2 regions of the Paenibacillus sp. FSL R5-0486 genome follow, and region 1 is predicted to be linked to the other one. Evidence: predicted binding sites of a transcription regulator. Region 1 holds the regulator's gene; the other holds the start of a gene.
What was found. Region 1 encodes Rex, which represses fermentation and respiration genes when NADH is low (regulators of the CRP and FNR family bind a similar motif). Its sites were predicted from a motif close to TTGTGAAATATTTCACAA; they were not measured.
Positions count from the first base shown of each region.

Region 1 (15,592 bases):
TTGGAATGCATATGAAATATTTCACCTTGGTTCATACACTGACCCGCCTATTTAAAGACAGTCGTAATGGTCAGCTACCTATGCTTCGTTCGCAGTTTTCCGGGCATGAAAATTCGGTGCAATGGGGCTCCATGGTGGATCAGATGTTCCCGCTCGCTCTTGAAGTTAAGGAGCTGTGGGATCGTATGAGCGATGCCTTGTTTGGTCTCTTGCCTGAACGAAGTGATGCTTCACCGGGAGAGACGGGGCAATTTTCACTGCGTCTGAAAGCATCTCAGAAACCTGCAAAATGGCAGGAGTTGCAGGATCTGGAGAACCAGATCTATGTGACTCTGGGCGATTTGGTTCGCAAAGGGGACAAATTGCTGCTTGAAGTGAAAGAGGATCAGGATGATTATCAATCGGATAGTCTGATCACGGACATTACAGGATTGCTGAAAGATCTGACCACATTGAAGGAGAATCTACGTTTCTTCATGCGTATGGATGACGCCAAAACGGTGTACTGGATGGAAGCCAGCGGCCAATTCCGCAGCAAATCTCTCCAGCTGTATGCCGTACCTGTAGATGTGAGTGCACAACTTAAGGATTTATTTTTTGATAAAAAGAAAAGTGTTGTGCTTACATCGGCTACGCTTTCGGTAGATAAGTCATTCCAGTTCATGATTGAACAGCTTGGCTTGCAGGAAGCCGCCGAGAACAATCGGCTATTAACGTCGATGTTGCCATCACCTTTCAACTATCGCGATCAGGCACTTCTGGTGATTCCGCGTGATTTCCCAAGTGTGAAGGGAAGTGTGGGTGATGCGCACTTTGTTAATATGCTGGTGCAATCACTCGCAGAGACGGCAATTGCTACGCGTGGACGCATGATGGTTCTGTTTACTTCATACAAGATGTTGCGACAGGTCTATGATCCGCTGAAGGAGGCACTGTCTGGCAACGACATCTCGTTGCTTGGGCAAGGCGTTGACAGTGGAAGTCGTTCCAAATTGACTCGCAGGTTTCAAGATGCCAAAGCAACGGTACTTCTGGGCACAAGTAGCTTCTGGGAGGGTGTAGATATCCCGGGAGAGGCGTTAACTTGTCTCGCTATTGTGCGACTGCCTTTCCAGCCACCGAATCATCCGTTGGTGGAAGCCAAGAGTGAGTTGCTCCAGGAACAGAAGAAAAATCCGTTCATGAAACTGTCCGTGCCACAAGCGGTCATTCGTTTCAAGCAGGGATTTGGCCGATTGGTACGTACAGCAAAGGACAGAGGAATTGTCATTGTTTATGATACACGGGTGATTGAAGCGTATTATGGTAAATTCTTTTTGTATTCATTACCTGGTCCCAAAATGGAGCATATGCTCACGGAGCAAATGGTTCCACGAATTACTGAGTGGTTGGAAAAACCTGCTAATGAACAAAAATAATGGTTGTTTTGTTCGTTATATCATTGCATGACACTATCGTTTGGCGTTAAACTTTATTAGATATTTCCGTATCCGATTAAAGCAGTTGCACGTAAGAACTTATAACCTAAATTACAAGGAGCATTCTGTATAAAATGTCACGTTTATCTTTGAGTTTTATACAGAATGCTCATCTTTTCATCTATTATTTTATCGTGGCCTTGGTAAGGGGGAGCAAGAATGAAATCGGATAAAATTTCGGAAGCGGTGGTACGACGTCTGCCTGTTTACTTGCGTTATTTGAACGAGTTGCATCAGCGTGAGGTGGCTACTGTTTCTTCTCAAGAGCTTGGACAGAGGCTGGATCTGAATCCGGCCCAAATTCGTAAAGACCTGGCTTACTTCGGTGATTTTGGTCGTAAAGGGATCGGGTATGATGTATCCTATTTGATCGAGAAAATTCGTCACATTCTCAAAATCGATCAGCAAATTAATGTAGCTCTGGTAGGAGCGGGTAACCTCGGTCAAGCCTTGTCCAACTACAACGCATATCTGAAAGACAACATGAAGATTGTTGCTGTATTTGATGCATATGGACCGAAGATAGGTAGTCAAATCAACAGTTTGACGGTAAAACCAATGGATGAATTGACGGAAGCGGTTAAAATGGAAAACATTCGCATCGGAATTATCACGGTTCCGGATACGGAAGCCCAAAATGTAGCCGATCAGCTTATTGAATCAGGAATTGAAGCGATCCTTAATTTTGCACCAACCATTCTAAAAACACCGCCGCATATCCGCATTCACCATGCTGACTTTACAACGGATCTGCTTAGTTTGGCCTATTACTTGGAGACTGGAAAGGACGACGAGGAAGATGACAACAAATAGATGGGTAATTCACAACGGCAAATTTGCCGTTAATGAAGGCGGCACAACATGGAACGTGGTCCACGGATACATGGTTGTTGAGAATGACAAGATTGTGCATATTGGTGAGACATTGCCGGATGAAGACAAAAATTGTACCAAAGTGGATGGAAAAGGACTGTTCTTCCTGCCGGGTCTGATCAATACGCATGGTCATGCAGCGATGTCGTTGCTCAGAGGGCACGGAGACGATCTTGCATTGCAAGTATGGTTGCAGGAAAAAATGTGGCCGATGGAAGCGAAAATGACTTCAGAAGACGTATATTGGGGAACTTCGCTATCGGTGCTTGAAATGTTGAAAGGCGGAACTACAGCTTTCCTGGACATGTACGATCACATGGATCAAGTTGCCAAAGTTGTGGAGCAATCCGGCGTTAGAGCAGCACTGGCACGTGGTGTAATCGGGTTGTGCTCGGAAGAAGAACAATTGCGGAAGCTGGAGGAGTCGGCTGCGTTTGCGCGTGAGTGGAATGGACAGGCAGATGGTCGCATTACAACCGTAATCTCGCCACATGCACCATATACATGCCCTCCTGACTACATAGAGAAGCTTGTGCAGGTCGCGAACGACCTAAACCTTCCCCTTCATACACATATGTCGGAAACGCTTCGTGAAGTCGAGCAGAACGTGGCTGATTATGGACTGCGTCCTGTGGCACATCTGGAGAAACTGGGCTTTTTCTCTCGTCCATCCCTGGTTGCACATGCGGTGCATCTGAATGACGAAGAGATTGAGATTCTGGCCCGTCATGATGTGGCTGTATCCCATAACCCGGGAAGTAACCTGAAACTCGCTTCCGGTGTTGCGCGGGTACCTGCGTTGCTGAAAGCAGGAGTTACCGTGTCACTCGGAACAGACGGACCGGCAAGCAACAACAACCTGGATATGTTCGAGGAAATGAGACTGGCTGCATTGATCCACAAAGGTGTATCTGGTGACCCGACGGCAGTGCCAGCAGGCGAAGCGTTATTACTCGGAACGTCATACGGTGCCAAATCTATCTTCTTGAACAATACCGGAGCACTCCAGGTCGGCATGAAGGCTGACTTTATCGCCTTGGACATTGAACAGGCACATTTCTATCCACATACAGACCTGATCTCACATACAATCTACTCGGCTTCTGCTAAAGATGTTGAGCACGTATGGGTGGATGGAAAACAAGTGGTGAAACATGGCGAATGTCTGACGCTGGATGAAGAACGCATTTTGCGTGAGTCTCAATTGGCATTTGATGGTCTGCTTGCTCGTTAATTGCAGGACAGCATCATAGGGAAAGGAAGTTCGGCTTTTGAAGAAAAAAAAGAAGTGGATATGGATTTCGCTGCTTGCACTGGTTCTGATTCTGTTTGGACTTCAGCGTTATTACGTCCATGTCACGCAGGACCAACGCAAGGAAGAAGCGCTCGCCATACAGGCAGCACAGGAGCAACTGGGCATTACATCCTATGATGAATTGCGTAAGTACATCTGGGGAGACAAAGAAGGCTCTGACAACATCTACTGGACCCTGATCGGCAAAAACAAGGATAACCAGGATGTTATGGTCTGGGTTAAGTTCGACGCAAACAATCAGCCGGTTAAGGGTGCAAACGCTGTACACAGTGAGCTGCTGCAGAATGGCATGTCCGAAGCGCAGATACGCAATCGCTTCAGTTCTGAAGTTCCTGCCGGTGAGATTAAACGAATCATGCCCGGAGTTGTGAATGGAATATATGTGTGGCAAGTGTATTATAAAGATGGTACGCACAACCACTATCGCTTTTATCGTTTTAGCAACGGAGAACAGGTGGACCTGGTCTACACACTCCCGAACAGCTAGAACAAGATAGAGTGAGATAACTAGAGAATTAAAGAAATGAAAGAACCGGCAGACGGATATCCGACTGAACCGGTTCTTTGTGTTGTCTGTAAACATATTTGATTTAAATAGTTAAAATTAATAATTTATTCATATTTTCGCCTTCGAAATTGTATATACGATGTGATATACTCAGATATGTACTCAAAGTTACATTCAAAAACAAATAATCCTGTCGAAATTCTCGCAGGAGTCAATGTACACATATTCGTATATACCAATAAGCCAGTAGGTTGGGCCAAAATCTGGGAGGGGTAATTCACTTGAAGCTAAAAGTATTGCCTATTGCTATAACTGCCGTCATTTCAGCCGTTGTGTTGTTTGGAGGTTGGTTTGTATATCGTCAGGTGGCTGTGCAGAATCCGATTGAAAAAATGGTAACCCAGTACGATGGAGTCAATGACGTTCAATTAACTATTAACCGCAATGACGTACAATTGAAACTTGATCTGCAACCTGATGTTGATTTGGGCAGACTGGTACAATATATTCACAAAGAAGGACAGACCCTGATTGGAACACGCTCACTAAAGTTGGATGTTGTGGATCATTCCAGTGAAGCACTGGAAAGTTGGTGGGGTGATGCGATGTTCACCGTAGCTCAGGCGATGGAGAACAAGCAATACACCGAGATTACACCAACGTTGTCAAAGATGGCGACGAATGGAATTAAGGTAAATACAGCGATGGATGACAACAATGTATATGTCAGTCTCAGAGACGGAGATGCCAGCAAGTTTATTATTCTGCCGCGTGTGCCCGGTCAGATAGGAGTGTGGCCTAATGCCTAAGTGGACAAAAGAAGTTGCCATCGGATTTTTTCCCGTATTGATTATTTTCCTTGCTTTTACTGGTGTTAATATTGTTCCGATCCTGATTGCAGCAGTGCTTGTCGGAGCTTTGCTGTTCATGATGCAAATGCGTGGCGGGATTACAGTAGGCGCTGCACAGGAACGTAAACGGAAGAAAAAAGGACCTTCCAAGCTTACTTTTGAAGAAATTGGCGGACAAGACAGTGCTAAGCAGGAATTGCGTGAAGCGCTTGACTTTCTGATCAAACATGAAGAAATCCGGAAGTTCGGGATTCGCCCGTTAAAAGGGATCTTGCTGACGGGCCCTCCAGGGACAGGGAAAACGTTGATGGCCAAGGCTGCTGCCCATTACACCGATTCTATTTTTGTAGCAGCATCGGGTAGTGAGTTCGTGGAAATGTATGTTGGTGTGGGTGCCAGCAGAATTCGGGATTTGTTCAAGGACGCGAGAACCCGTGCCACCAAGGAAAATAAGGAAAACGCTATTATCTTTATCGATGAAATCGATGTCATCGGGGGGAAACGTGAGGGTGGTCAACAGCGTGAATATGATCAGACCCTGAATCAGCTCCTGACGGAAATGGATGGAATCTATTCTTCCGATACGCCAAGAATTCTGGTTATCGCTGCAACGAACCGTAAAGAGATGCTGGATAGCGCCCTGACGCGACCGGGACGTTTTGACCGCCACATTCAAGTGGACTTGCCTGACAAAAAGGGCAGAAAGCATATTCTGGAACTGCATGCGGTGAACAAACCTCTGTTGAAGGAAGTTAATCTGGAGAAAACAGCAGAAGAATCATATGGTTTCTCCGGTGCACAGCTCGAAAGTGTGATGAACGAAGCAGCAATATACGCCATGAGAGACGGGCTGTTAAACATTGAACAGCGGCATCTGTCCCTGGCTATTGATAAAGTCATGATGGGTGAGAAGACAGACCGTGAGTCCAGCGTGGAAGAGAAGAAAAGGGTCGCCATTCATGAGTTGGGACATGCCATTATGGCTGAACTCGTTCGTCCAGGTAGTGTTAGTCAGGTGGCACTTAGTCCGCGTGGTCAGGCGCTGGGATATGTACGTCATAACCCGCAACAGGAACAGTTCCTCTATACGAAGCGCTTTCTGGAAGAGCAGATCATGATTGCACTCGGAGGAGCAGCTGCGGAGGAAATGTACTACGGTGGTCGTTCCACAGGTTCACGCAATGACTTTGATCAGGCAACCAATGTTGTACAGACGATGATGGCTTCGGGGTTGACTTCACTTGGGATTGTGAACATGGATATGGTCACAACCGAGGAACTGATGCGAGAGAATAAATTAATTCTGCAAGAACTGATGGAACAGACAAAGCAGTTGCTTGAAGAGCAAAGGACAATTTTCGACAATTCACTCGACATCTTGATTCGTGAGGAAGTTTTGTCTGGCGAACAATTTCGTTGTCAATTTCGTGACAGTGCCCTTCTACCAGCATAATTTATTTATGCTGGTTATTTTTTTTTACATTTCACTCGTGCTAAGATATTATTATATGTTGGGTCGAAATTTGTAATTTTCGGCGAACAGGGTACAATAGAGAAATAGAGAACCGAAAGGATGGAGCAGAACCATGTTTTTCAAAAAAATAGGAGTTGTCGGCGGCGGTACGATGGGACAAGGTATTTCCCAGATGCTCGCAGCCAAAGGACTTGATGTGCTTCTCGTGGAGCATACAACACAAAAGCTGGATCATGCATATGACATGATCGAAACCAATCTGGATAAACAACTGGAGAAATGGGCGATTACAAAAGCGGAGAAGAAATTAATTCTTTCCCGTATCACCAAGGTAGCTCATTTAGCTGAACTTGGAACTTGCGACATGGTCATTGAGACAATTTCAGAAGATCTGGATGCGAAAAAAGCAGTATTCAGCCAACTGGACCAAGTTTGTCCAAGCAATGTCATTCTGGCAAGTAATACATCCACGCTGAGTTTGACCGAGCTTGCAAGCTCGACCAAATACCCAGAGCGTGTTATTGGTATGCACTTTATTCACCCGGTATCCCGGGTTGATCTTGTAGAGATTATTCGTGGACTGAAAACTTCGGATACAACATTCGAAGAGACCAGACGTTTTGTTGAAGAAGTAGCGGACAAAAAAGGAGTCATGATCTATGAATCACCTGGATTCGTAACTTCCCGCTTGATCTGCCTGCTGATTAACGAAGCGTTGCATGTATTGCAAGAAGGTGTTGCATCTGCTGAAGATATCGATGATGCAATGCGTATCGGATACAACTTCCAACATGGACCACTCGAAATGGCTGACCGTTTCGGATTGGATTCTGTTGAAGCTGCACTCGAAAGAATGTTCCGTGAATTCGGAGAATTGAAATATCGTCCTTCTACAGTCCTGAAGAAAATGGTGCGTGCAGGACACCTGGGTGCCAAAACAGGCGAAGGATTCTTCAAGTACGACAAGGATGGTGACCGACTGTGAAAGTACTCGTAATTAATGCGGGGAGTTCCTCGCTCAAATATCAACTGTATAATATGACTGACGAATCTGTACTGGCTAAAGGTTTGGTAGAACGGATCGGAATGGATTCCTCCATCTTGACACACAAACCGACAGGCCGTGAGGATGTTACAGAAGTTAGTGAGATTCTGGAGCATACAACAGCGATCCGTAAAGTCATTGATATTTTGACTCACAAAGAAAATGGTGTACTGGATTCTGTAAGTGAAATTCAAGCTGTTGGACACCGTGTTGTTCACGGTGGTGAAGCATTTAAAGAATCTGCATTAGTAGATGATGCTGCCAAAGCTGAAATTCGTCGTTTGTTCGACTTGGCTCCACTTCATAACCCTGCAGCAATGATGGGTATTCGTGCGGCTGAATTAAATATGCCTGGTGTGCCACAAGTTATGGTCTTTGATACAGCATTCCATCAGACGATGCCTGAAAAAGCTTACCTGTATGCTATTCCGCGTGTACTTTACAAAAAATATAAAGTACGTCGCTACGGCGCACATGGTACTTCCCATGATTTCGTAAGCAAGGCAGCTGCTGAATATCTGGATCGTCCAGTGGAAGATCTGAAAATTATCACTTGTCACGTCGGTAACGGCGGTAGTGTAACAGCAGTTAAAGGTGGCGTATCCGTTGATACTTCGATGGGTATGACTCCGCTTGAAGGATTGATGATGGGAACGCGTTCTGGTGACCTTGACCCAGCCATCGTACCTTATGTAATGAACAAGGAAGAACTGAGCGTAAGTGAAGTGAACTCCATGTTGAACAAACACAGTGGATTGCTTGCGATCTCCGGAATCAGCAGTGACATGCGTGAGATTACGGAAGGTATGGAGAATGGCGATGCCAACTCCACGCTTGCTTTTGAAATGTACGAATACCGTCTGCGTAAATACATCGGCTCATATGCAGCTGCAATGAACGGTGTAGACGTGATCGTCTTTACGGCTGGTGTAGGTGAGAACTCCGTTGTACTTCGCCAAAAAGTATGTGAGCAACTCACTTATCTGGGTGTTGAACTGGATGAAGCGTTGAATGCCATTCGTTCTGGCGAACCACGCCGGATTACAACAGCGAACTCCAAAGTGGAAGTTCTCGTTGTGCCAACAAACGAAGAATTGGTAATTGCACGTGATACACACCGAATCGTATTGAATTCTCAGTAATCTAACTGTAAAGTAAATATAGAATGACAAGGAAGTGCAGAGGACAGGCATAAGCCTGCCCGCTGCATTTTCAAATTCAGGAACCAAGGGGAGATATGGGCATGAATACGAATTGTGTAATTCGTAATGTGAACGAGCATGTGGGCGAAACCGTAACAATCGGTGCCTGGATTAACAACAAACGTTCCAGCGGTAAAATTCAGTTTTTGCAGCTACGTGATGGAACCGGATATATCCAAGGGGTTGTTGTGAAAAGTGAAGTTAGTGAAGAGATCTGGAACAATGCCAAGAGCCTGACTCAAGAAAGCTCTTTGTATGTTACAGGTATTATTCGTGAAGAACCTCGCAGTGCGTCCGGTTACGAGATGACTGTTACAGGGGTTGAGATCATTCACCTGACTGAAAACTATCCAATTACGCCTAAAGAGCATGGTGTCGATTTCTTGATGGATCATCGTCATCTGTGGCTTCGTTCTACGAAGCAACGTGCTGTTATGGTGATTCGTGCAGAGATTATTCGCGCTGTTCAGCAGTTCTTTGATGGTAACGGATTCACACAAGTTGATCCTCCGATTTTGACACCATCGTCTGCGGAAGGAACAACGAACCTGTTCCACATCAAATACTTTGATGAAGATGCTTATCTGACACAAAGTGGTCAATTGTATATGGAAGCCGCAGCCATGGCTCTGGGCAAAGTATATTCCTTTGGTCCAACATTCCGCGCAGAGAAGTCCAAAACACGTCGTCACTTGATTGAGTTCTGGATGATTGAGCCGGAAATGGCATTTGTAGATCACGAGGAAAGTCTGCGCGTACAAGAGAAATTTATCGCTCATGTTGTTCAATCCGTGGTGAAAAACTGCCGTGCAGAACTTGAATCTATCGGTCGTGACGTATCCAAACTCGAAGGCATCGTAGCTCCATTCCCGCGTATTACGTATGATGAAGCGATTGAATTCCTGCATGGACAAGGCTTTGATATTCCTTGGGGAGAAGACTTTGGTGCACCACACGAAACAGCTATTGCTGAGAAGTACAATACACCTGTCTTTATCACGCATTACCCTGCTGGAATCAAGGCTTTCTATATGAAACCAGATCCGAATCGCCCAGAAGTTGTTCTCTGTGCTGATATGATTGCACCAGAAGGCTACGGAGAGATTATTGGCGGTTCGCAGCGTATCGATGATCCGGAATTGATGCAACAACGTTTTGAGGAGCACAATCTCTCGGATGAAGCTTACCAATGGTATCTGGATTTGCGTAAATACGGATCGGTTCCTCACTCCGGTTTCGGTTTGGGATTGGAGCGGACGGTAGCATGGATCTGTGGATTGGATCATGTACGTGAAACAATCGCATTCCCACGTATGCTCTATCGTCTGTACCCTTAATGTTTAACCGAGGAGCATCTATGGAAGACACCACATCCAAAGCTTGGTTGGATGGAGCAGCTTATGGCATGACTTCGGGTACAGCCCATCTGCCGTATGCCTTGTTACGTTTTTATCACCAGCTTGGCCTATCAGATGCAGAAGTGCTTCTTCTGATTCAACTGCTAGGGTTCCGTCAGGCAGAGTTCAATGAGTTTCCCACGCTTGAAGAGCTTGCGGCGCGCATGGGACTTGTACCTGAAGGCATTGCCAGAATGTTGCAACGTCTGATGAGGGATGGGTATATTGCTATTGACGAGCACCGTGACGAAGAACGGGACATCCAGTACGAGCGATATGATTTACATGGATTATATGCCAAGCTTGCAAAGTGCACTGCTGAAGAAGTAGCCGCATTCCGTGCGGAGCAGCAGAGTAGCAATTCAGCACGTCAAGATTCGAACAGTGTTCAAAAAGAAGAGGAAGAACGGAACATGTTCTCCATCTTTGAAAAAGAATTTGGACGTCCGCTCTCTCCAATGGAGTGCGAGACGATATCCGGCTGGTTGGATCAGGACCGTTATCAAGAGGAATTGATTCTAATGGCTCTGAAGGAAGCGGTTTTTGCAGGCAAAGTACATTTCCGGTATATCGATCGAATACTGCTTGAGTGGAGTCGCAATCGTGTTAAGACCGTTCAAGACGCGAAGGCGTACACACAGCGGTTTCGTAATGGTGGACGTTAATTCCAGCGTAGGCAGGGACAAGAAACAGGCCAGAAGTCATTCTGTGCCTGTTTTTTTTGGATTAAAGATTGGATGAGTGATCAGCAACATCAACCTTTCAGGCAATGATTTCATTTTGTTTTACAAAAATTTGATAGATCACGCAGGGGTTAACACACAAGCTGTCGTCTATTGTATTGGAGAGGAGGGGAGAGTTATTGATGAAGCGCGCGTAATCGAACAAATCCGTCAAGGAGATACATCCCAGATGCGTACTCTGATTGATAAGTATAGCCAGCATGTATACCATGTGGCCTATTCCGTACTCAGGAACGATCAGGAAGCACAGGATGCAGCTCAGGAGGCGTTCATACAGATGTATAAGTCTCTCCCCGACTACCGTTCTGAAGGTTTCAAAACGTGGTTAACCCGAATTGCCTTTCACAAAGCGATTGATGCCAAACGCAAGCTGGGCAGACGAACTGCTGAGGATCTGGGTGGAGAAGAAAAAATAATCAATATGCCCGGACGGGATGAAGACGTTCTTACCCGTCTCGTTCGTGAAGAGCGTCAGGATAAACTTCGCGAACGAATTAATCAGTTGCCTGCTCAGCATCGTGACATTATCACTGCGTATTATCTAAGCGAAAAAAATTATGAGCAGATTGCCAGTGATGCACAGGTGGCTGTGAAGACCGTGGAATCCCGCTTGTATCGTGCACGGCAGTGGATTCGAAAACATTGGAAGGAGGATGAATGGCGTGAGTAAACAGGAGAAGTATACCGCTGCGCAATGGACTGATTATATTGAAGGCCACATGAGTGAAACTCAAGCGAACCAAATGGAACAGTTTCTGATGGAAGATCCGGATGCGATGGACATCTATCTGGAAGCGCTTGGTATCCATGGAGAACTGCCTCCGCTACATGACCCAACAGGGTTTGCGGATTCAGTCATGCATCGGATTGAGGGCATTCAATCACCCAAGGTACAACGCAAATCCCGTGCTGGACGAAACCGGCGCTGGCTTGATCATAAAGTGTTCCATTACGCAGTAGCGGCCTGTTTGACATTGATCTTCCTCTCGTCTGGACTTTTTGACAAGGTAGCACCATATCACAAGTTCCAGGATGGCGACCACAGAGGGTCTTTTACCGAGAAATGGACGGAGGCAGCCACTTCATGGCTGGATAACCTCAAGCCTAAACCATAAATGGTTTCGCATTGCCTGAAAAGAAAGGATGACGACTGTGCACTCAGATCGTAACAAATTACTCGCATTTCTATTAAACCTGATACCCGGTCTTGGTTTTATGTATTGGGGTCGAGCCGCAAGAGCCGTGATCTATCCATTGCTTTTCTTCGGAACAGCTGTTGGCTCATTCATGCTGGCATGGGCGTTTGGTCAACAGGACTTGATGATTTTTGGTGCACTATGTGCCATGTTCTTCTGGGGAGTCAGTATGCTGGATATCAGCATACTTCTGCTCCGATCGCCATCTCCACGTGATGCTCGCTACCAAGGTTATGGGGCACATTACGGAGCTCAAAATCAAGGAGCAGCCTATCAACAAGGACCATTCGCTGGTCAGGGAGATCCTTTGGAGCGGATGAATGAAGATGAGATGCATCATCAACATCCAGGTGGTGAATATGGCCATCCTGAGGGCCCCTATGGTCAACCCATGTACCGAAAAGGCAGTGAGGGTGAACGATTCTTCACCATTTTGCTCTCATTTGTTCCGGGATTGGGCCACCTTCATCTGGGATTGTTGCATCGCGGTTTGTCGTTCTTGATGGCGTTCTTTGGTTCATTTGCCATGATGGTTTTTGTAGCTTCGATCACGAATGAATCGGTATTTTTGATGTTCCTACTCATACTGCCTGTAATATGGGTATACTGCATGTTTGACGCGGTGCAGCATGTCCACCGTAAGCAGGCTGGTGAGATATTGCAGGATCGGACATTATTCGAAGAATTGGAGATGGGCAGAGTAGCCGGACGACGTAGCAAAGTGCTTGCAACGCTGCTATCCGCTTTTCCAGGTGCAGGTCATCTCTATCTGGGATTGCAGAAAAGAGGCATGCAATTGATGTTCCTGTTCCTGGGTAGCATCTATGTTCTGGACCTGCTTCACTTATCGGTGTTTCTGTTCATGATTCCGTTGATCTGGTTCTACAGCTTCTTTGACGGGCTCCAGTGCTCCAGTCGTTATGGACGCGAACCATTGGTTGATCAACCAATCTTCAAGGACTGGGCCCGCCATCAGCGTCTGATTGGATTCGGGATTGCCGCGCTGGGTCTATATTACCTGACGATCCGTCTTGTCATTCCACAGCTGAATGAGCTCTTCCCTAATGCATTTATGACGTATGAGATACGTTCCTATTTAAACACCGTCATCGTATCCTTGCTGCTCATTTTTGGCGGTTTGAAACTGCTGTTTGGCAAGCAACGGGGGACGGGTATCCAAAGTGCTGCTCATCAAAATGATGAGGGAGCAGACAGTCTCTTTTTATTCAAGGATCGGGATGATCGACTGTAGAGTGACCTAAAGATTATTTACACTGACACTACGATGACAGAGCAACCTTCTAATCGCTGTTATCCAACAACATAAAAACACGCCAAGGGCTATGTATATCAGCCTCTGGCGTGTTTTTGGTTGTGCAACTTTGATTTCGAATAAATGATTGCTATTTCGTAGCGCCCTTCAGCAGAAGTTGACGGTACATCACTTCGAACAAGAACTCAAACGCTTCCAGATGACGTTTCGCTTCAAAAGCATCCTTGCCCCACGCATATATACCGTGGTTACGTAGCAAGATCCCTGGTACGTTGGCATCAAGTACACCTGGCACCAATTCAGCGATAGATGGAATATCTGCAAAGTTAGGCAGGACGGGTACACGAATCTCCGCATTTTCTTCCCAGATGTTGAAAGCCTTGATCAATTCAATTCCTTGAATCGGTACGTGTCCATCTGCTCCAAAGAATTCACTGATCAGGTTGTTAAACACAGTATGCACGTGGAATACAGCACCACAACCAGTCAAACGATAGATTTCACAGTGAATCAACGTTTCGGCACTTGGTTTCAACGTTGTTGTTTCAATTGCTTTGCCGTGTTTGTCCACAAAAAGAAAGTCTTCCGGAGTGCGAAGAGATTTGTCTTTGCCTGAGGCGGTAACCGCAAAATAAAATTGCTCCGGGTCAAAGTCTCCTACACGCATCGACAGATTGCCACTTGTTCCGGGGAACCAGTTACGACCGGCAAACAACGCTTTAATATCAGCCAGTTCTTCAAGGACCTGACGTTTTTGTTCCAATGTAATCTTTTCAAAGCCCATCGTTTACAGCACTCCTTGTGTTTGCTTCTGTTTCATATCTTCGATGATATCGTAAAAGGTAACGAATGGCACATGGTCCACACCAAGTTCAATACATTTATCCGTCAAAATGGAGCGGGAGTAGACGAGATCGGCAATTTTGGCACCCTCAAAATCTGTGAGACTGTCTCCAATAAGGATTCGATTGTATTGTTCTTCCGGGAAGGTACGAATCACTGTTGTTTTGCACATGCCGCAGCCGTTCTCGCAAGGAGGTTGGCAGGGATTTGGCCATTCAATCTTAATGGTTTCACCCGAGAAGTCAGCTCCGTTGCAATAGACATGATCCTGCGGGATATGAAATGGTGCGAGTAACGGCTCAATGAAAAAGTCCATACCACCGCTGGTCACATTGAATTCGATCCCTTCGCTGCGAACGTAGTCAAGAAACTCGCTGAATCCTTCACGGATCCCCGCTTGTCCAAGCACAAATTCCACAATTTCATCTTTCTGCGATGCAGGCAACAGAGCAAACATGGCTCCAACACCTTCACGCAACGAGATTTTTTGCTCAATTGTATCTTTCATAATCGCTTCAATGCCCTCAGGCTTGAAATGTTTCATGATTGCGACAATATTGTCCGAGAGCGTAATCGTACCGTCAAAGTCACAGAAAATGACTGTTTTTTTATCACTTCTCATCGTTCGCCCCCCCACAGATCCAATGCACTTTTCAGCTCCGGATGCTCGGTTGCATACTGCGCGAGTGGAATGGAACGTTGAGCTGCCTCAATGGCTTGCAGGAATGCACGTCCACCTGCCTCAGTGCCCATAGGATGTCCATGAATACCGCCACCAGCATTAACGATGACATCCGTGCCAAAGTCGCGCAAAATGAGCGGTACAAGGCCTGGATGGATACCGGCTGAAGGCACTGGCATACTGGTTCGTACTGGCAGATCGGCTGTCAGTAATTGCTCTGTGATCGCCATATTTTCTTCCTTCGGCATCGTAACCGAACCATAAGGAGAAGGGAAGAGCACCAGATCGGCACCCGCAAGACGCATTAACTGGCCTAGTACAACCGAAGCGGACATGCCGTAATGTGGTGAAGGATACAGTGCACCTGCAAGAGCAGGGTGAGCCATAATTGGCACATTGATGTCAGGATCACTGCTGAGTTCATGCAGCACATCATATCCGTAAGACAATACGTTGAATAACAGGGCATTGGCTCCTGCACCAATAGCGCGTTCAGCTTGTTGCTTCAGACGAGATGTAGGTCCTGTAAGATTGGTTGCATACAGAAGTTTCTTGCCGGTCTCCTGGCGTGCCTGTTCGGCAGCTTTCATGCAGACCTCGACTCTTTTTTCGATAGGTGTCAATTTATTTTCGAACAGAATCTCATCGTCCTTGATCAAATCAACGCCCCCAAGGGCCTGACGAATAAATTGTTCACGCAGTTCATCTGCAT
Region 1 covers NZ_CP150237.1:4,390,143-4,405,734, reverse strand. Annotated here, with positions in the region: gene dinG (ATP-dependent DNA helicase DinG) at 1-1,418, shown strand, start outside; gene MKY01_RS19505 (redox-sensing transcriptional repressor Rex) at 1,638-2,291, shown strand; gene MKY01_RS19500 (amidohydrolase) at 2,278-3,585, shown strand; gene MKY01_RS19495 (DUF5590 domain-containing protein) at 3,623-4,153, shown strand; gene MKY01_RS19490 (hypothetical protein) at 4,456-4,983, shown strand; gene MKY01_RS19485 (AAA family ATPase) at 4,976-6,478, shown strand; gene MKY01_RS19480 (3-hydroxyacyl-CoA dehydrogenase NAD-binding domain-containing protein) at 6,612-7,484, shown strand; gene MKY01_RS19475 (acetate kinase) at 7,481-8,686, shown strand; gene asnS (asparagine--tRNA ligase) at 8,788-10,083, shown strand; gene MKY01_RS19465 (DnaD domain-containing protein) at 10,104-10,808, shown strand; gene MKY01_RS19460 (sigma-70 family RNA polymerase sigma factor) at 11,056-11,556, shown strand; gene MKY01_RS19455 (hypothetical protein) at 11,549-12,001, shown strand; gene MKY01_RS19450 (multi-tm2 domain protein) at 12,039-13,334, shown strand; gene MKY01_RS19445 (methylthioribulose 1-phosphate dehydratase) at 13,486-14,139, opposite strand; gene MKY01_RS19440 (2-hydroxy-3-keto-5-methylthiopentenyl-1-phosphate phosphatase) at 14,143-14,820, opposite strand; gene MKY01_RS19435 (2,3-diketo-5-methylthiopentyl-1-phosphate enolase) at 14,817-15,592, opposite strand, start outside.

Region 2 (15,592 bases), 930 kb from region 1:
CCTTATGAAGACCTCATCACCTCTTGCCCAGAAAGAATATGTCACTTCAACCGATTTAGCCGGAGTGCCTCTGCTCATATCCAGCCGATCTGTCGTACAGAATGAGATTGCAAGCTGGTTTGCCGATGAGTATGCACATTTAAACTTTGTTGCGACCTATAATTTAATATCTAACATACTTAACCTCGTAGAGGAGGGGTTAGGGACGGCCATCTGTATTGAGGGTGCGCTTGCAATGAAGCAGTCTGACACATTATGCTTCAGACCTTTTCAACCGGAACTTCAGTTTCCAACAGTGATTGTCTGGAAAAAACATAAGGTATTCAGTCAAACGGAGGTACGTTTTTTGGAACATATCAGGCATGCCTTTCAGGCATAATAAAGTATGAATTATAGGTATTGGCTATAGCTGTTTATCAGATGATATTTTAAAGGTGTAATGAATGCAGCCTTTATGTATTTCAGATAAATAGCTTTTTTTATTGCAAAGAGAAGTTATTTAGAGCGCTTTTGGTCTCATTCATTTAGATGGCAACAACAAGAGGGGGCATTATTGGATGAGCAAGAAATACGAGAAGTTGGCTCAAGATATTGTAGAGAAAGTGGGCGGTAGTGAGAATGTATCCACTCTGACTCACTGTATGACTAGGCTTAGATTTGCACTGAATGATACTAATAAAGCAGATCAAAAAGCGCTTAAATCGTTGGACGGTGTTATTGATGCGCTTGAGAGCGGCGGACAATTTCAAGTCGTCATCGGCACACATGTTGAAGACGTTTACAAAGAAGTGATCAAGCATCTTCAACCTAACGCGAGTTCATCGGGTGAACCAACTCAGGCTAGGAAAGTTAGTATTTTGGGGAAATTAATCGATTTCGTCTCGGGGACATTTAGTCCGATTGTTCCTGCTATAGCTGGGGCTGGTATGATCAAGGCATTACTCGCTCTACTTATTTTGTTCAACTGGATTTCAAAAGATTCCCAAACCTACTATGTCGTAAGTCTTATGTCAGATGCTATTTTCTACTTTTTACCATTCTTGTTAGCGTTTTCGGCTGCAAACAAACTAAAATGTAGTCCCGTCTTAGCACTCGTTTTAGCCGGTGTTTTACTCCATCCCAACTTGACACAATTGCGTTTGGATGGGACTGACGTAAGTGTTTTGGAATCCCGCTAACTCTTGTATCGTATAATTCTTCTGTAGTTCCAATTCTCTTAATAGTTTGGTCACAATCATATATTGAATCGTTGTTTAAAAGGATCATTCCGAATGCAGTGAAAGTTATTTTTGTTCCCATGTGCACTATTTTAGTAACGGGAATTCTGGCCTTAACCGTATTGGGGCCGCTGGGGTCATTTTTTGGAACGTATTTAGCGATGGGCTTTGAATTCTTGGGCGCACATGGTAGCTGGCTGGTTATTTTCCTGGTAGCAACCTTCTGGCCAATACTGGTTATGTTTGGACTGCACCATAATATTGTTCCTCTATCCATTGCTCAAATCACCACATCAGGTTATGAGAATATCCTCGGTCCTGGGGCGATGATCAATTGTATAGGTCAAGGTGTTGCGGCATTAGTTGTAGGGATGAGAACCAAGGATAAAGCATTAAAACAAATTTCAGCTTCCAGTGGGATCACCGCGTTGATGGGAATCACGGAACCAGCTCTTTACGGCGTAAATTTACCGAAGAGATACCCACTTGTCGCGGGTATGATTGGAGCTGCCAGTGGGGGACTATTTGCAGGGCTAATGGATGTTTCCCGTTACGCAACAGGCGCTTCAGGAATCCCGGCGATTCCTCTGTACATTGGTGAAAATATCTGGAATCTATATAACATTTTGATCGCACTTGTTATAACAACTGTCGTAACTGCTGTACTTACCTATTTGCTCAGTTTGAAATATGAAAAAGATGCACCTTCACAGAACACTGTTTCAAATGCGAACGAAGGGAGTGGGGTTGCGGATGAAGTCATTACAATTAAAGATTCTGTTATTGCAACTCCACTTAAAGGTCAGCTTATCCAACTTCAGGATGTACAAGATGCAGCGTTTGCCTCAGAGGCAATGGGTAAAGGAATTGCTATTGAACCTAGCGAGGGGAAAGTCATTGCTCCATTTGATGGCATGATTGTATCTCTATTTCCTAAGAAACATGCTATTGGACTATTATCCGATGAAGGAGTCGAAATTCTTATTCATGTCGGCTTAAATACGGTAAAGCTGAACGGAAAATATTTTGAAGCGTTCGTTGAAGAAGGTCAGAGAATTACAAAAGGGCAGACCTTGCTGACTTTTGATCTGGACAAAATCAGACAAGAAGGATATGTCACTCAAACGCCCGTTATTGTAACCAATTCGTATAGTTACTCGGATGTGATCGCAGAGACTAGTCCCCAAAATATTGATTTTAACAATACATTGTTGGTTGTCAAAGCTTAACAAAACTACAGGTTAGGAGTGTGTTTTAATGACTTTAAGAAAAGACTTTTTGTGGGGTGGGGCAGTTGCTGCTAACCAATGTGAAGGTGGATATGCAGAAGGCAACAAGGGACTATCCACAGTTGATGTAATCCCGGCAGGGAAAGATCGTGTTCCTGTCATGCGAGGACAGTTAAAAATGTTGGAGTGTGATCAAGAACATTTTTATCCGAGTCATGAGGCTATTGATTTTTATCATCGGTATAAAGAAGACATTGCTTTATTTGCAGAGATGGGCTTTACGTGTTTCCGTTTATCTTTGGCATGGACTCGGATCTACCCTAATGGAGATGACGAGTTACCCAACGAAGAGGGTTTGAAATTCTATGAAAATGTATTTGACGAATGTTTGAAGTATGGCATTGAGCCGTTAGTCACCATTACCCATTTTGATGTCCCTATTCATTTGGTGAAAACTATTGGATCGTGGAGAAGTCGAAAAATGGTGGATTATTATGAGAGACTGTGTGAAACGATCTTCACCCGTTATAAAGATAAAGTGAAGTATTGGCTTACCTTTAATGAAATTAACATGCTGTTGCATCTACCTTTTGGTAGCTCAGGCCTAGTGTTTGAAGAAGGTGAGAATGAGGATGCTGTGAAGTATCAGGCGGCTCATCATCAATTGATCGCAAGTGCAAAAGCAACTGAAATTGCGCGTAGAATTAACCCGGAAATTAAGATTGGCTGTATGTTAGCAGGTGCCAACACTTACCCGTATACATGTGCACCAGATGATGTCTGGAAAGCCATGACAAGAGATCGCGAGCACTACTTCTTCGTCGATGTACAGTCCCGAGGAGAATACCCAAACTATGCCAAGAAAATGTTAGAACGAATGAATATTAATTTAGCCATGGAAGACGGGGACGAGGAATGTTTGAAAAATAATACGGTTGATTTCGTTTCGTTCAGTTATTATGGTTCACGATTAACCAGTGCAGACCCGGAAGTAAACACACAAACGGCAGCTAACCTGTTTCCGACACTGCGCAATCCTCATTTGAAAACGAGTGAATGGGGATGGCAAATCGATCCTGAAGGTCTAAGAATTACAATGAATTCCTTGTATGACCGATATCAAAAGCCACTATTCATCGTTGAAAATGGCTTAGGAGCGATAGATACTCCTGATGAGACGGGATATATTGCGGATGATTATAGAATCGAGTATTTGCGTCAACACATCCAAGCTTTCATAACAGCAGTGGAAGAAGATGGCGTAGAGTTGTTGGGTTACACGTCCTGGGGTTGCATTGATCTAGTAAGCTCAAGTTCTGGAGAGATGAGTAAACGATACGGTTTCATACATGTCGACAAAGATGACGCTGGAAATGGTACGTTGAAACGTAGCAAGAAAAAATCCTTTGAATGGTTCAAAAAAGTTATTCAAAGTAACGGCAAAGAACTCTAATCGACTGAGCAGTAACGTATGAAGTCATCGACTTATGCGTTACTGCTTTATCCATTTATCGCAGCATCAAGGCTAACTATTGGCCATATGGAGCAAATACAAACATTAGGAGTTGGTTTTTTATAATATCCATGGAGAAGCTTAAAACATATTCGTTATTGTCCGTTGCGTTATTAATTTCTTCAGGTCCAGTGATTGCCGCTAACATTCCTGCGATAACCAATGATTTTCCAGAGATATCGGTAACACATGTAGGATTATTAACGACCATACCTTCATTATTTGTCATTCTTGGTGTGTTAATTGCTAATCGACTTGAACTTCTTATTGGGAAGAAAGCAACTATACTAACTGGATTAGGACTTGTTCTCATTGCGGGAGTATTCCCTGCATTGTATCATGACCTTTTTTCGTTGCTGTTCATTTCTCGCTGTTTGTTTGGGTTAGGTGTAGGTTTATTTAACCGGCTCATCATTCAGATGATCAGTGATATGTATCATAAGAATCCAGCTAAACAAGCAACCGTAATTGGCTTAGAAAGTGCCTTTGAGGGATTAGGAGGCATTTGTCTAACACTACTCGTTGGTCAACTATTGAAAATGGGCTGGCACACATCATTTTATGTCTACGCCCTGGCACTTCCTATTTTCATTGCATTCCTGATTTTCGTTCCTTCTGATAAAAAAGAGCTTAATAGAAGAGAAGAGGTCACCACGAATCCAAGCCACACAAATAATAAAAAAGCCCTTCAAGTCATGATTGGCTATGGTCTCTTATTATTTGTAATAGTAGCTATTTTCATCAATTATAATTTACAGATTACTCCTTTGATTTTGGAAAAAAATATCGGAACTGCGACAAATGGAAGCAACATGATTGCATTTATAGGTTTGGGAGCTTTTGTTGCCGGTTTTTCTTTTGGGAAAGTATACAAAACACTCGGTAACTATATCGTTCCATTATCGATTCTGTTACTTGGAAGCTCGATGTTCGTTACGACGATCTCGCAAAGTATTATTCTTACTACCGTGTGCTCAATGATCATCGGGTTTTCATTCCGCTGTATAATGCCCTATTTATTGCATACTTTTGCACAACAAATCGCCATAATGGCAAAGCTGGGTACGACCATTGTTCTGATCGCGTATAACTTGGGAGCCACACTTTCACCGTATGAAGGAAGGTTAATTACGCAATTATTACAACTAGATACAGTGCAATCATTAGTCTCAAGTAATGCAATGATTCTATTATGGATTTCAGTAGTTAGTTTGGGAATAGTAACCCTTCATCGCAAAAAGAAGAATATTCAACAAACATAGAAAACAGGGAACTTCTTGATATGGAGTTCCCTTGTTTTAGAGTAAGTTGTATGAACCATTTAAATAGAATTTTTGTAATACACCAAGTGATCGGTCCATTCATTATTTTCGTGTATAAACCCTTTACGTAGACATTCGAATTCCATACCAACACTCTCTGCCAGTTTCATGAAAGGGGTGTTATCCACATTAATATGAGCCTCTATGCGGTGGAATTTCAGATGTTCGAATGGACTCCTCTGGATTGAATTTATGCTCATGGCATAGCACTGAAATAGTCCATAACCACGCTGCGAAACTCTAAAGCGGCTTTGGAAATATACCTGTTTTTGTGCGAAAGTAGAGCGATTTCCCGAACGAGCTGGTGTTCCTCTACCTGAAGATATCTAATGCGCTCATGCGGGTTTCTGGCTGTGCTAGGTATAAACGCGAGACCGATCTCTGCCTCCACAAGGGCTGTTAATCTTGCAGGCTCATCCCCTTCATATACATACTTTGGTAGGAAACCAGCGGATTGACATACGGAATCTACCATATCACGAACCCCATACCCTTGCTTCACCCCAACAAACCGCTCGTCCTTAAGCTCGGTTAATTGAATGCTGCTTCGGTCGGCATATTGATGACCCATAGGAACAGCGACTACAATCGGGTCGTCATATAGTATCTGACATTCGATATCGTCACCTTCAATCGGAGGGGAGGAGAGACAAAAGTCTACCTCGCCCCGATGCAGAAGTCTGGACATGTTTTCTAACGAAACCATTTGCACATGGAACTGAATATCCGGCTTGTTTTTCCGGAATTCCCCCAGTATACCTGGCAATGTGCTCGCCGTAGTCACTGCCAATTGCAGTGTACCCTGATCCGGATTGGAGAGGTCAGCAATTTCCCGCTTTCCTTGTTCCAATTCAAATAAGGCTTTTTCAGTTCGCTGAAGAAATGTTCTTCCAAAGTCGTTTAGTCGCAGCTTTCTCCCGATTCGATCAAATAAAGGGACTCCAAGGTCGTCCTCTAATCGTTGTATCGTTTTGCTCAGGGAGGATTGCGTGACATGCAGCTTTCCCGCAGCTTCCGTAACATGCTCGCATCGGGCCACCGTCAGGAAATATTTTAGTTGAAGAAGCTCCATTTGCACCATTCCTTCATTCCTTCTAGTTCATCAAATCATAACATATAATGCGTTGGAATAAATGAATACGTTCAAGTAAAATAACAGCAGAAGAGAGAGAGGTGCACCAATGAACGTTCGAAATAAAGGATTGATGTTAGCTGTTGGACTCGGAATTATGTTGAATCCGTTGAATTCCTCCATGATTTCGGTGGCAATCTCCAGGCTACAACAAGTGTATCAACTTAATTTTACAGCCGTTTCGTGGATTATTTTATCATTTTACATTGCCAGTGCTGTCGCTCAACCCGTCATGGGCAAGTGTAGTGATTTGTTTGGCCGCAGGAAGATCTTCCTCATGGGTCTTGTTATTGTTTTTGTATCGTCCATGCTAGCTCCGTGGTCTCCCAGTTTTTCGTGGCTCATCGTATTCCGGATTGTTCAATCAATTGGCACAAGCATGATGGTGGCCGTCGGAATGGCGATTGTCAGAATGAACGTGACTGAAAAACAAGCCTCCGCCTTGTCCACCTTGGCTATATTCCTTTCTGGAGCGGCTGCAATTGGACCTTTTATTGGTGGAGTATTGATTCATTGGTGGGACTGGCACAGCATATTCTTCGTTAATATTCCGTTTGTCTTGGCGAGTTTTTGGTTCGCCTGGAAAACAATCCCGAAGGACGAGCAATCCCCGTCTATCTCTGGTCACATGTCCATTCGGCAATGGCTTGCGTTAATTGACGCACCAGGTATCCTGATGTTTACGGTAGCTTTGGTGACTCTGCTCATCGGTTTGCTTTCAGTAAATTCCACAGGAGATATTTCAACATGGCATCTGCTGACAGGGGGGATCGGGTTAATCGCATTCGTCATGTTCTTCCGACATGAATTAAAAGCAGCCACGCCTTTTATCCCTCTGCGAACGTTTGCCTCATATCCGGAGATGACTTGGGTGAATGTGCAATACATGCTGGTGAACATCCTGTTTTACGCACTTTTTTTTGGAGTTCCTACGTATTTGAAGCAGGTACGTCATCTCAACGAAGTTCATACAGGAATGAGCATGCTAGCTTTAGGGTTATGTTCAGTCATTATTGCTCCGATCGCAGGGCGCTGGATTGACAGATCAGGATCACGGCCAGCTCTGATCGTATCCGCTTCTTTAATGACATTTGGCTCTATATTAATCGTTGTTATGAATGAAACTTCTCCAATCTTCATAATCATTGTTGCCTTAGCTTTATTTGGCATAAGTAACGGCCTAAACGCGGTCGGTATGCAAGCAGCTCTGTACAAAAGCACACCCAAAGAAATGATTGGAGTCGCATCGGGTATTTTTAATACATCACGCTACTTGGGGACCATTTTATCGTCGTTATTGATTGGAATTGTTATGGGGGATACATTCAATGTGACAGGATTTCAGATGCTTGGAATCATCCTTACGGTATTAGCTGCATCACTGATCATCATGAGCATACGTCGCGAGGCAGGTGCGGTGAGTCCGGAGAAAGTAAAATAGAAAATCTTCCGTGCAATAACACGTTTACACCCAATGAATCAATAGCTCCATTGGGTGTATTTTTTGATTTTCACCAAGTTGTCAGAAAGAGTTGATCCTTTCTTGAACGTTTAGGGTAGAAGACGTGTCTTTGATTGAATTAGGTAAAAATAAAGATATAATAATTTTGATTAATAGGTTTCGTTAGTACTTTAAGTGCATCAATATCAGATTTTAATAGGCATCCAATGATTGTTATTATCGGAGGCCTACAGGAGTAAACGCATTATAGGTGTGGCAAGATATCGTCATACCTAACTTTGTGAAATTTTTCGCAACTCTGCATTGAGCTTGGCCAAATCTGATATTGAATGTTTCTAAATTGAACAGAGTTTGAAAGGAGGCAACACAAAGAATGGCTATTGATACGGTTTTATGGAGCAGGCTAGTGACTGGTTTGACGCTCGGGTTCCACGTGATTTTTGCAACGCTTGGTGTCGGCGTACCTTTGATGATTGCTATTGCAGAGTTCATCGGCATTCGGAAGAAGGATCACCATTACATACTTATGGCAAAGAGGTGGTCCAGAGGGTTTGTCATTTCTGTAGCGGTTGGTGTCGTGACAGGCACAGCGATCTCACTACAGTTGGCCTTGGTATGGCCGAATTTTATGAAACTTGCCGGGAATGTCATTGCACTGCCACTATTTATGGAAATATTTGCATTCTTTTTTGAAGCAATATTCCTGGGCATTTATCTGTACACGTGGGATCGGTTCAAAAATCCGTATATCCACTGGTTGCTGACTATTCCGATTGTCGCCGGGGCAGGCATGTCTGCTGTTTTTATTACAACAGTGAACGGATTCATGAACCAGCCTGAAGGTTTTGTCATGGAAGCAGGTCAATTCATGGCAGTGAACCCCGTGCAAGCGATGCTGAATACAGCGACGTTCTCCAAAGTGTTCCATGTATTAAGCTCGGCTTATCTGACAGGAGCTGCTCTGTTAGCAGGAGTAGCAGCCTTTGCGATGCTGAGAAAAGGAGTGTCGGCCTACCACAAAAAAGGCTTGAATCTCATGATGGCCGTTGTGCTGGTATTCAGTTTGTTAAATTCTTTAGCTGGAGATGTGTCTGCCAAGTTTTTGGCTGAGCATCAGCCGGAGAAGCTCGCAGCTGCCGAGTGGCATTTCGAGACGGAAAGCGGCGCGGATTTGATTTTTTTGGGATGGCTGAATGCAGAACATGAAATTATAGGCGCTCTTCATTTGCCGAAACTGCTCAGTTTCCTTGCCTTTGGAGACTTTAACGCCGAGGTAACCGGGCTGAACGAATTTCCACCAGATGAACACCCGCCCTTACTTGTGCATTATTTGTTTGATCTAATGGCTGGTATTGGATTCGCTCTGCTTGCTATATCAAGTCTGTACTTCCTGTTTGTATTCTGGAAGAAACGTAATCAGTTTAACAAGTGGATGCTACGTATGGTTGCACTGAGTGCACCGCTTGCTTTTCTGGCCGTTGAGATGGGTTGGTTCTATGCAGAGATCGGGCGGCAACCATGGATCATCCGAGGTTATATGCGGGTAGAAGAGGCCGCTACTTCTTCACCGAGTGTGAGAATTTTATTTTTCGTCTTCTTGCTTCTCTACATTCTGCTAGGCGTTATGTGTGTCGTCGTACTGAGACGGTTGTTCAATAACAATCCTGCTGAACTCGAGATGGAGAAATGGTTGAAGGAGAAGCATGATCAATCAGCCGAGAAAGGGGGCCAGGCATAATGAGTTATGAATTAATTGGTATTTCGGTACTCTGGCTGTTCTTGTACGGCTATCTTATTGTAGCTTCCATTGATTTTGGAGCAGGTTTCTTCGCCTTTTATGCACGCCTGACAAAGCAGGATCACCTGATTAATCGTCTGATCTCCCGTTATCTATCACCGGTCTGGGAGATCACCAATGTATTTTTTGTCTTTTTCTATATTGGCATCGTTGGATTCTTTCCGGATACTGCTTACTATTATGGCTCCGCGCTACTTGTTCCGGGAAGTATTGCCGTCATTTTACTTGCCATTCGTGGTTCATTCTATGCTTTCGAAAATTATGGTTCCAAAAAAAGTATCGTGTATTTGTTCTTATACGGAGCTACGGGTCTACTTATTCCAGCGTCATTGTCAGTGGCACTGACCCTGTCTGAAGGTGGCTTTATTTTGAAGCAGGGAGATACCGTTTCCCTGGATTACTGGGCACTATTTACGAATCCATTATCGTGGAGCATCGTTGGACTGGCGATCGTGTCCGTATTGTTCATTAGTGGGTCATTTCTCACATTTTACGCTTCTCGCGCAGAGGACCATTCGGCATTGAAGCTCATGCGGAACTATGCTTTGTTCTGGAGCACACCGACCATTATTCTCGCGCTGACTGCATTTATATATTTGGGTCAACACAATGAGCGTCATTTTCAAAATATGATGGATTTATGGTGGCTGCTGGCGCTTTCCGTTGCGTTTTTCATGATTGCCATGTGGCTGTTATATAACGGACGCCGTTACGGATTAGCTTTTATATGCATCATGCTGCAATTTTTCACAGCCTTTTTCGCCTACGGAATTGGTCAATATCCTTACATTCTTGATCCATTCATCACCATTCAGAGTAGCGCGACACCACCAGCGATGGGTTTTGCACTCGTCGTTGTGTTTATCGGTGGTCTGTGCCTGTTAATTCCTTCTCTTATTCTGGTCTTCAAACTGTTCCTGTTTGATGCGGATTATGTGAAAGGGAAAAAATAAAGGAGGAGCGTTCAATGAAAAGGAGAGGCAAATCCAATCTGATCTCGCAGCAAATGTCTTTACAACGAAAAAACAGACTTCTCCTTGCGATCATTTCGCTGGCCCTTGGTGTAGCTATTATAAGCCAGGCCACCTTGGTGGCTGAAGCAGTCCAGCGAATCTTTGTAGAGAAAGCTTCCTTTTCATCAGTGATCCTGTTGCTTGTCCTATTATTGGCTGTTATGGCCGTACGCTCACTGTTGTCGTATGGTAATGGGAAAGTGGGCTTGCATATGGCAGCACGCGCCAAGACAAATATGCGAGCATCTGTGTTGCAGAACCTGACCCGCGCTTCCATGCCTTCAACCCTGAGTGGACAGACGGGAGGAAAGGTCAGTGTTGCTTTGGATGCTGTGGATGAGGCCGACAGTTATTTCAGTCAGTACATGCCGCGTATGATGGAAGCTGCGATGATCCCGATTCTGATTCTGGTTGTTACGTTTACGCAGCACTCTAACACAGGCTGGATTATGTTGTTTACGGCACCGTTTATCCCGCTGTTCATGATCTTGGTTGGGCTCAAGACAAAGAACAAATCAGAAGAAAAATACGCGCAACTGGCTGAATTTTCCGGTACATTTCTGGATTCGCTTCAAGGGCTGGTTACGTTGAAAATATTCGGACGGGCTAAACGTCAACAGCAGGAGATTGAACGCAGCAGTCTGGGGTATCGTGATGCCACCATGGGCATTTTGAAGATTGCATTTACAAATACGTTTATGCTGGAATCGATCGTGATGTTAAGCATTGGTATTGTCGCGCTTGAACTGGCTATTCAATTACTGGTTTTCAAATCGATGAGCTTCCACACAGCCTTTCTCGTGTTGTTACTCGTCCCTGAGTTTTACAGTCTGTTGAAGAATACAGGAACGGCTTTTCACAGCGGGCGAACCAGTATGGGGGCCATTCGCAAGGTGGAACAGATGCTCGCGGACACTAGTGTCAAGAGCACACAAACGAAGCCTGAAGAAGGACCGGATCAAAGCGAATTAACCGATGTCGATGCAATTGCAAAGACGGAAGAGCTTCGTACAGCTCGTGCCGAGTTGATTCCAATGCCACCAACCATTGAACTGAACGATGTCCGATTCCAGTACACACCTGATTCCTTTGGACTTGAGACAGGACAGATCTCGATTGGACCGGGAGAACAGATTGCTATTGTAGGCAAAAGTGGCTCAGGTAAAACCACGCTGCTTCATCTCATTGCCGGTTTACTGAAACCAGATTCGGGAGCGGTTCTGGTTAACGGAAGCCAGCTTTCGCAACATGATGAGGCTGCATGGTTTGAACGTGTTAGCTATATTACACAGCATCCGTATATTTTTGCAGGTACATTTGCCGAAAATATCGCGATTGGCGCGGGTCGGAACGTCTCCAGAGCTGAAATTGAGCAGGCGGCAGAGGAAGCAGGGCTTGCTAGCGTTGTTGCACAATTGGAGCAGGGCTTGGATACGTTTGTTGGTGAAGGTGGCCGGGGGCTGTCTGGTGGGGAAAAGCAAAGACTTGCTTTGGCACGTGCTTTTCTGAAGCGACCAGCTGTTATTTTGTTCGACGAACCCACCGTTGGTCTGGATCTACACACCGAGCGGGTATTGCAACAATCCATTGCGGCATTAGCCAAAACGGCAACGATGATTACGGTGGCACACCGTTTATATACAATTCAACATGCGGACAACATTTTGTTTATGGATAGTGGGGTATTAGTGGATTCAGGACATCATGAAGCACTTCTGGCGCGCCTGCCTCAATATGCGGAGATGGTTGATGTACAACGGAAAGGAGGGTTAGCATGAATGAGCTGACGATTCTGTCAAAAGCGATGATTCAGGAGCGCAAGGATATCTTGCTTTCGATATTGGGCGGATTTATCGCCGGCATAGCAGGGGTAGCTCTCTTTTCCGCGAGTGGCTATATGATATCTCAAACAGTATTTGCGCCACCGCTGTACACCTTAATTGTACTCACCTCCATGGTCAAACTACTTGGTTTCCTTCGAGCGGCAAGTCGCTACGGGGAACGCTTATATTCGCACAGGGCGACATTCTCCATGCTGAGCCGTTTGCGGACGTCTTTTTTTGCCAAACTGATCCCGGTAACGCCAGGTATATTGAACAAAAACCGAAGCGGGGATCTGCTTGCGCGGATCGTGGGTGATGTGGAAAGTTTGCAAAATTACTTTTTGCGGGTCGCGTATCCACCCATCATGGTCGTTATGGTGTTTTTGGCTACCATGCTGTTCACTTCGGCCTTTTCGATCTGGATTGCGTGTTTGTTAGTACTAGGTATGCTGATTACGGCATTTGTTGTACCAGGTATTGTCTTGTTAGGTCAGCGAAAAATAAACGGACGTGTCCGCCAGCAACGGGCCTTGCTGTCCACGGAAGTAACCGAAGTGTTGTATGGTTTCAGGGATCTGAAAGTATACGGCCAATTGGAACAGCGTGAGCAACAGCTTCAGCAGGCTTCTGCTGCATTGGCAACGGAACAGAGGCAAGCCGCTTCGCAATTGCTGCGCGGGCAATCCATGCACGTTTTTGTGACGTATCTTGTTACATGGGGAGTGCTGGCACTGAGCGCCTTTTTAATTGTGAATGGAGCGTTTGCAGGTGTATTCCTCGCCATGTTGATCCTGGCCACGCAGACCGTGTTCGAAGAAGCTGCCGCAATGGCTATATTGCCTCTATATAAGCAGGACAGCGAACACGCCGCTCAGCGACTGGCGGAAACAGTGCCAACCTCCGATGTACAACTTGTACAGCCAAGCGGTGAAGTTTCAGCCGATCAGGCGGTTTCGATTGACCTATCCGGTGTTAACTTCCAATATGAAGGGGAATGGAGACCGGCGCTGAGGGAGCTATCCCTGCAACTTGCAGCAGGCTCCAAAACAGCGATTGTCGGGCCGAGCGGGTCAGGCAAGTCAACGATTATTGATTTGTTACTCAAGCTACGCGCACCAACGTCTGGCGATATACGATTAAACGATGTTTCGGTGAAGGAACTGAATGAAGAGAGCATTTGGCAAGGGACGAATGTCGTGTTGCAGCAAAGCCACTTCTTCCGGGGAACCATCCGGGACAACCTGTTGCTGAATGGAGAAGAACATTCGGATGAACAACTGTCGGCTGTGCTGGATAAAGTCCAACTGCCGAATAAGTTGTTGACCGACATGGTCTATGAAAAAGGGGAGAACCTGTCGGATGGTGAGAAGCAGCGGCTGGCTCTCGCACGGGCCATGCTGCGCAAAGGACGGTTATGGCTTCTGGACGAACCAACTTCTTCGTTGGATTACGTCACAGAGAAACATGTGCTCCAGCATCTTCTTGCACAAGCATCCGAAGATACATTTCTTCTGATCTGCCATCGGCTGACGGGATTGGAAGAGATGGATCGGATTGTGGTCATGGACCAAGGCAAGATCGTGGAATCAGGTTCTTTCTGTGAGCTGATGGAGCAAAAAGGCTATTTTTATGAAATGAAACAAATTGAACGACAAATGATTGGAGACGCCGGGGCGTGAGAATCTAGTCTATTGAGTTGATAATACTGTCGGTTGTCGTTAATGAAGAAAATTTCAATAAATCAATTTTTATAAATCTAACTAAACCCCAAAGGATGCAGTGCATATACTCCTTGGGGTTTGTTTTGATATAATAGTTTTTTTATGTCTATGAAGGAGATGGAGATGGAGATGGGAAAGTATAAGTGGGATATTGTTTTTTATTTGGCCGTATTTTTATTTGTTGTGTACATGAAGATGAATGACCAATCTCTGTTTTGGATACTTGGAGTTGTTCTCACCGCTACTCTGATCATGTTTACCATTCGTATTTTTTATCCTCTGGGTTGGGAAACACGCATGGAGCGCGTCGAGGCTTTTCTACGCAGACAGGAGAATACCCCAAAGCTTTATATCTATTACGCTCTTGCAAACAGACTTGATGATGAATTGGAACACACAATAGAGCGCATCAGAAATGAGGACACCAATAAAAGGACCCAAGCAGTCTATAATGCAGCTTACGGCTCCTATCGCAACGACTTGGTAGCTGTTCGTACTGCGGTGCAGAATATGCGTAGATCGGATTATCGTACATATTATGAAACGTATTTGCTTATGGAAGAAGGAAGAAGTGAGCAGGCGAGGGAACACTTAAAATCCATTAACAAGGTCTGGATGAGATCTTCGCTTCTTGCAGCGATTGAACTAAAAGCGGGACAACGCGAAACTGCGATTCAGCTAATACAAGAAGCAATGCATGCTGTCAGAGGTGTCCATCGTTATATGATATTCAAGGAATCAGAAAGATACTAGGGCGTGTCTCAAACGATGAACAACAATCTTTCTTGGCATATAGTACAATTGACACGGACAAAAGCTTGTTCCACATAGGAGCAAGCTTTTATCTTTGGTATTAAAGGAAGGACAGGAAGGACAGGAAGGACAAGAGTATACAGAGGCGCTAAACTGTTCGGCATAGTGGAGAACACCCGAATTAAAATGCTCTCCAACCAGTAAGCCTATATGATGAGAATCTTAAAGACTTTAATTTACCTTTACATAACAACAGATGATTTAGCCGTTTTATTTTTCTTCGCAAGCGGCTTTTTCCTTAGTGTCCTATCATACAAATATGGTTTTCCGTGATAATCCCGTGCATGCTTTTGTTTCTGCTTTTTATGTATATCAACCTTGATCTCCAGATTGGCAACGTTATTCTGGAATTCAGAAGCAATTCGTTTGCACCATTTCAAACCACTTTCTTCAGATGCACTGAAATGAACACGTAATAGATATCCGTTCACCGTTAATTCAAACTTGTATAAATTCATGATATGTATCCTTTCCAGACGGGCATGTTATGTTACACCAAATACGATAATCTGATTATAACAGGAACGTATGTTCTGTAAAAGTCTTATT
Region 2 covers NZ_CP150237.1:3,457,165-3,472,756, forward strand. Annotated here, with positions in the region: gene MKY01_RS15460 (LysR family transcriptional regulator) at 1-379, shown strand, start outside; gene MKY01_RS15465 (PTS transporter subunit EIIB) at 558-1,178, shown strand; gene MKY01_RS15470 (glucose PTS transporter subunit IIA) at 1,220-2,446, shown strand; gene MKY01_RS15475 (6-phospho-beta-glucosidase) at 2,475-3,899, shown strand; gene MKY01_RS15480 (MFS transporter) at 4,031-5,221, shown strand; partial or broken gene MKY01_RS15485 (GNAT family protein) at 5,281-5,451, opposite strand; gene MKY01_RS15490 (LysR family transcriptional regulator) at 5,478-6,353, opposite strand; gene MKY01_RS15495 (MFS transporter) at 6,463-7,854, shown strand; gene MKY01_RS15500 (cytochrome ubiquinol oxidase subunit I) at 8,249-9,613, shown strand; gene MKY01_RS15505 (cytochrome d ubiquinol oxidase subunit II) at 9,613-10,626, shown strand; gene cydD (thiol reductant ABC exporter subunit CydD) at 10,641-12,464, shown strand; gene cydC (thiol reductant ABC exporter subunit CydC) at 12,461-14,188, shown strand; gene MKY01_RS15520 (hypothetical protein) at 14,360-14,983, shown strand; gene MKY01_RS15525 (hypothetical protein) at 15,226-15,501, opposite strand.
Region 2: a site for Rex is predicted at 8,154-8,171, ahead of MKY01_RS15500 (cytochrome ubiquinol oxidase subunit I). Genes of this name have one in related genera too.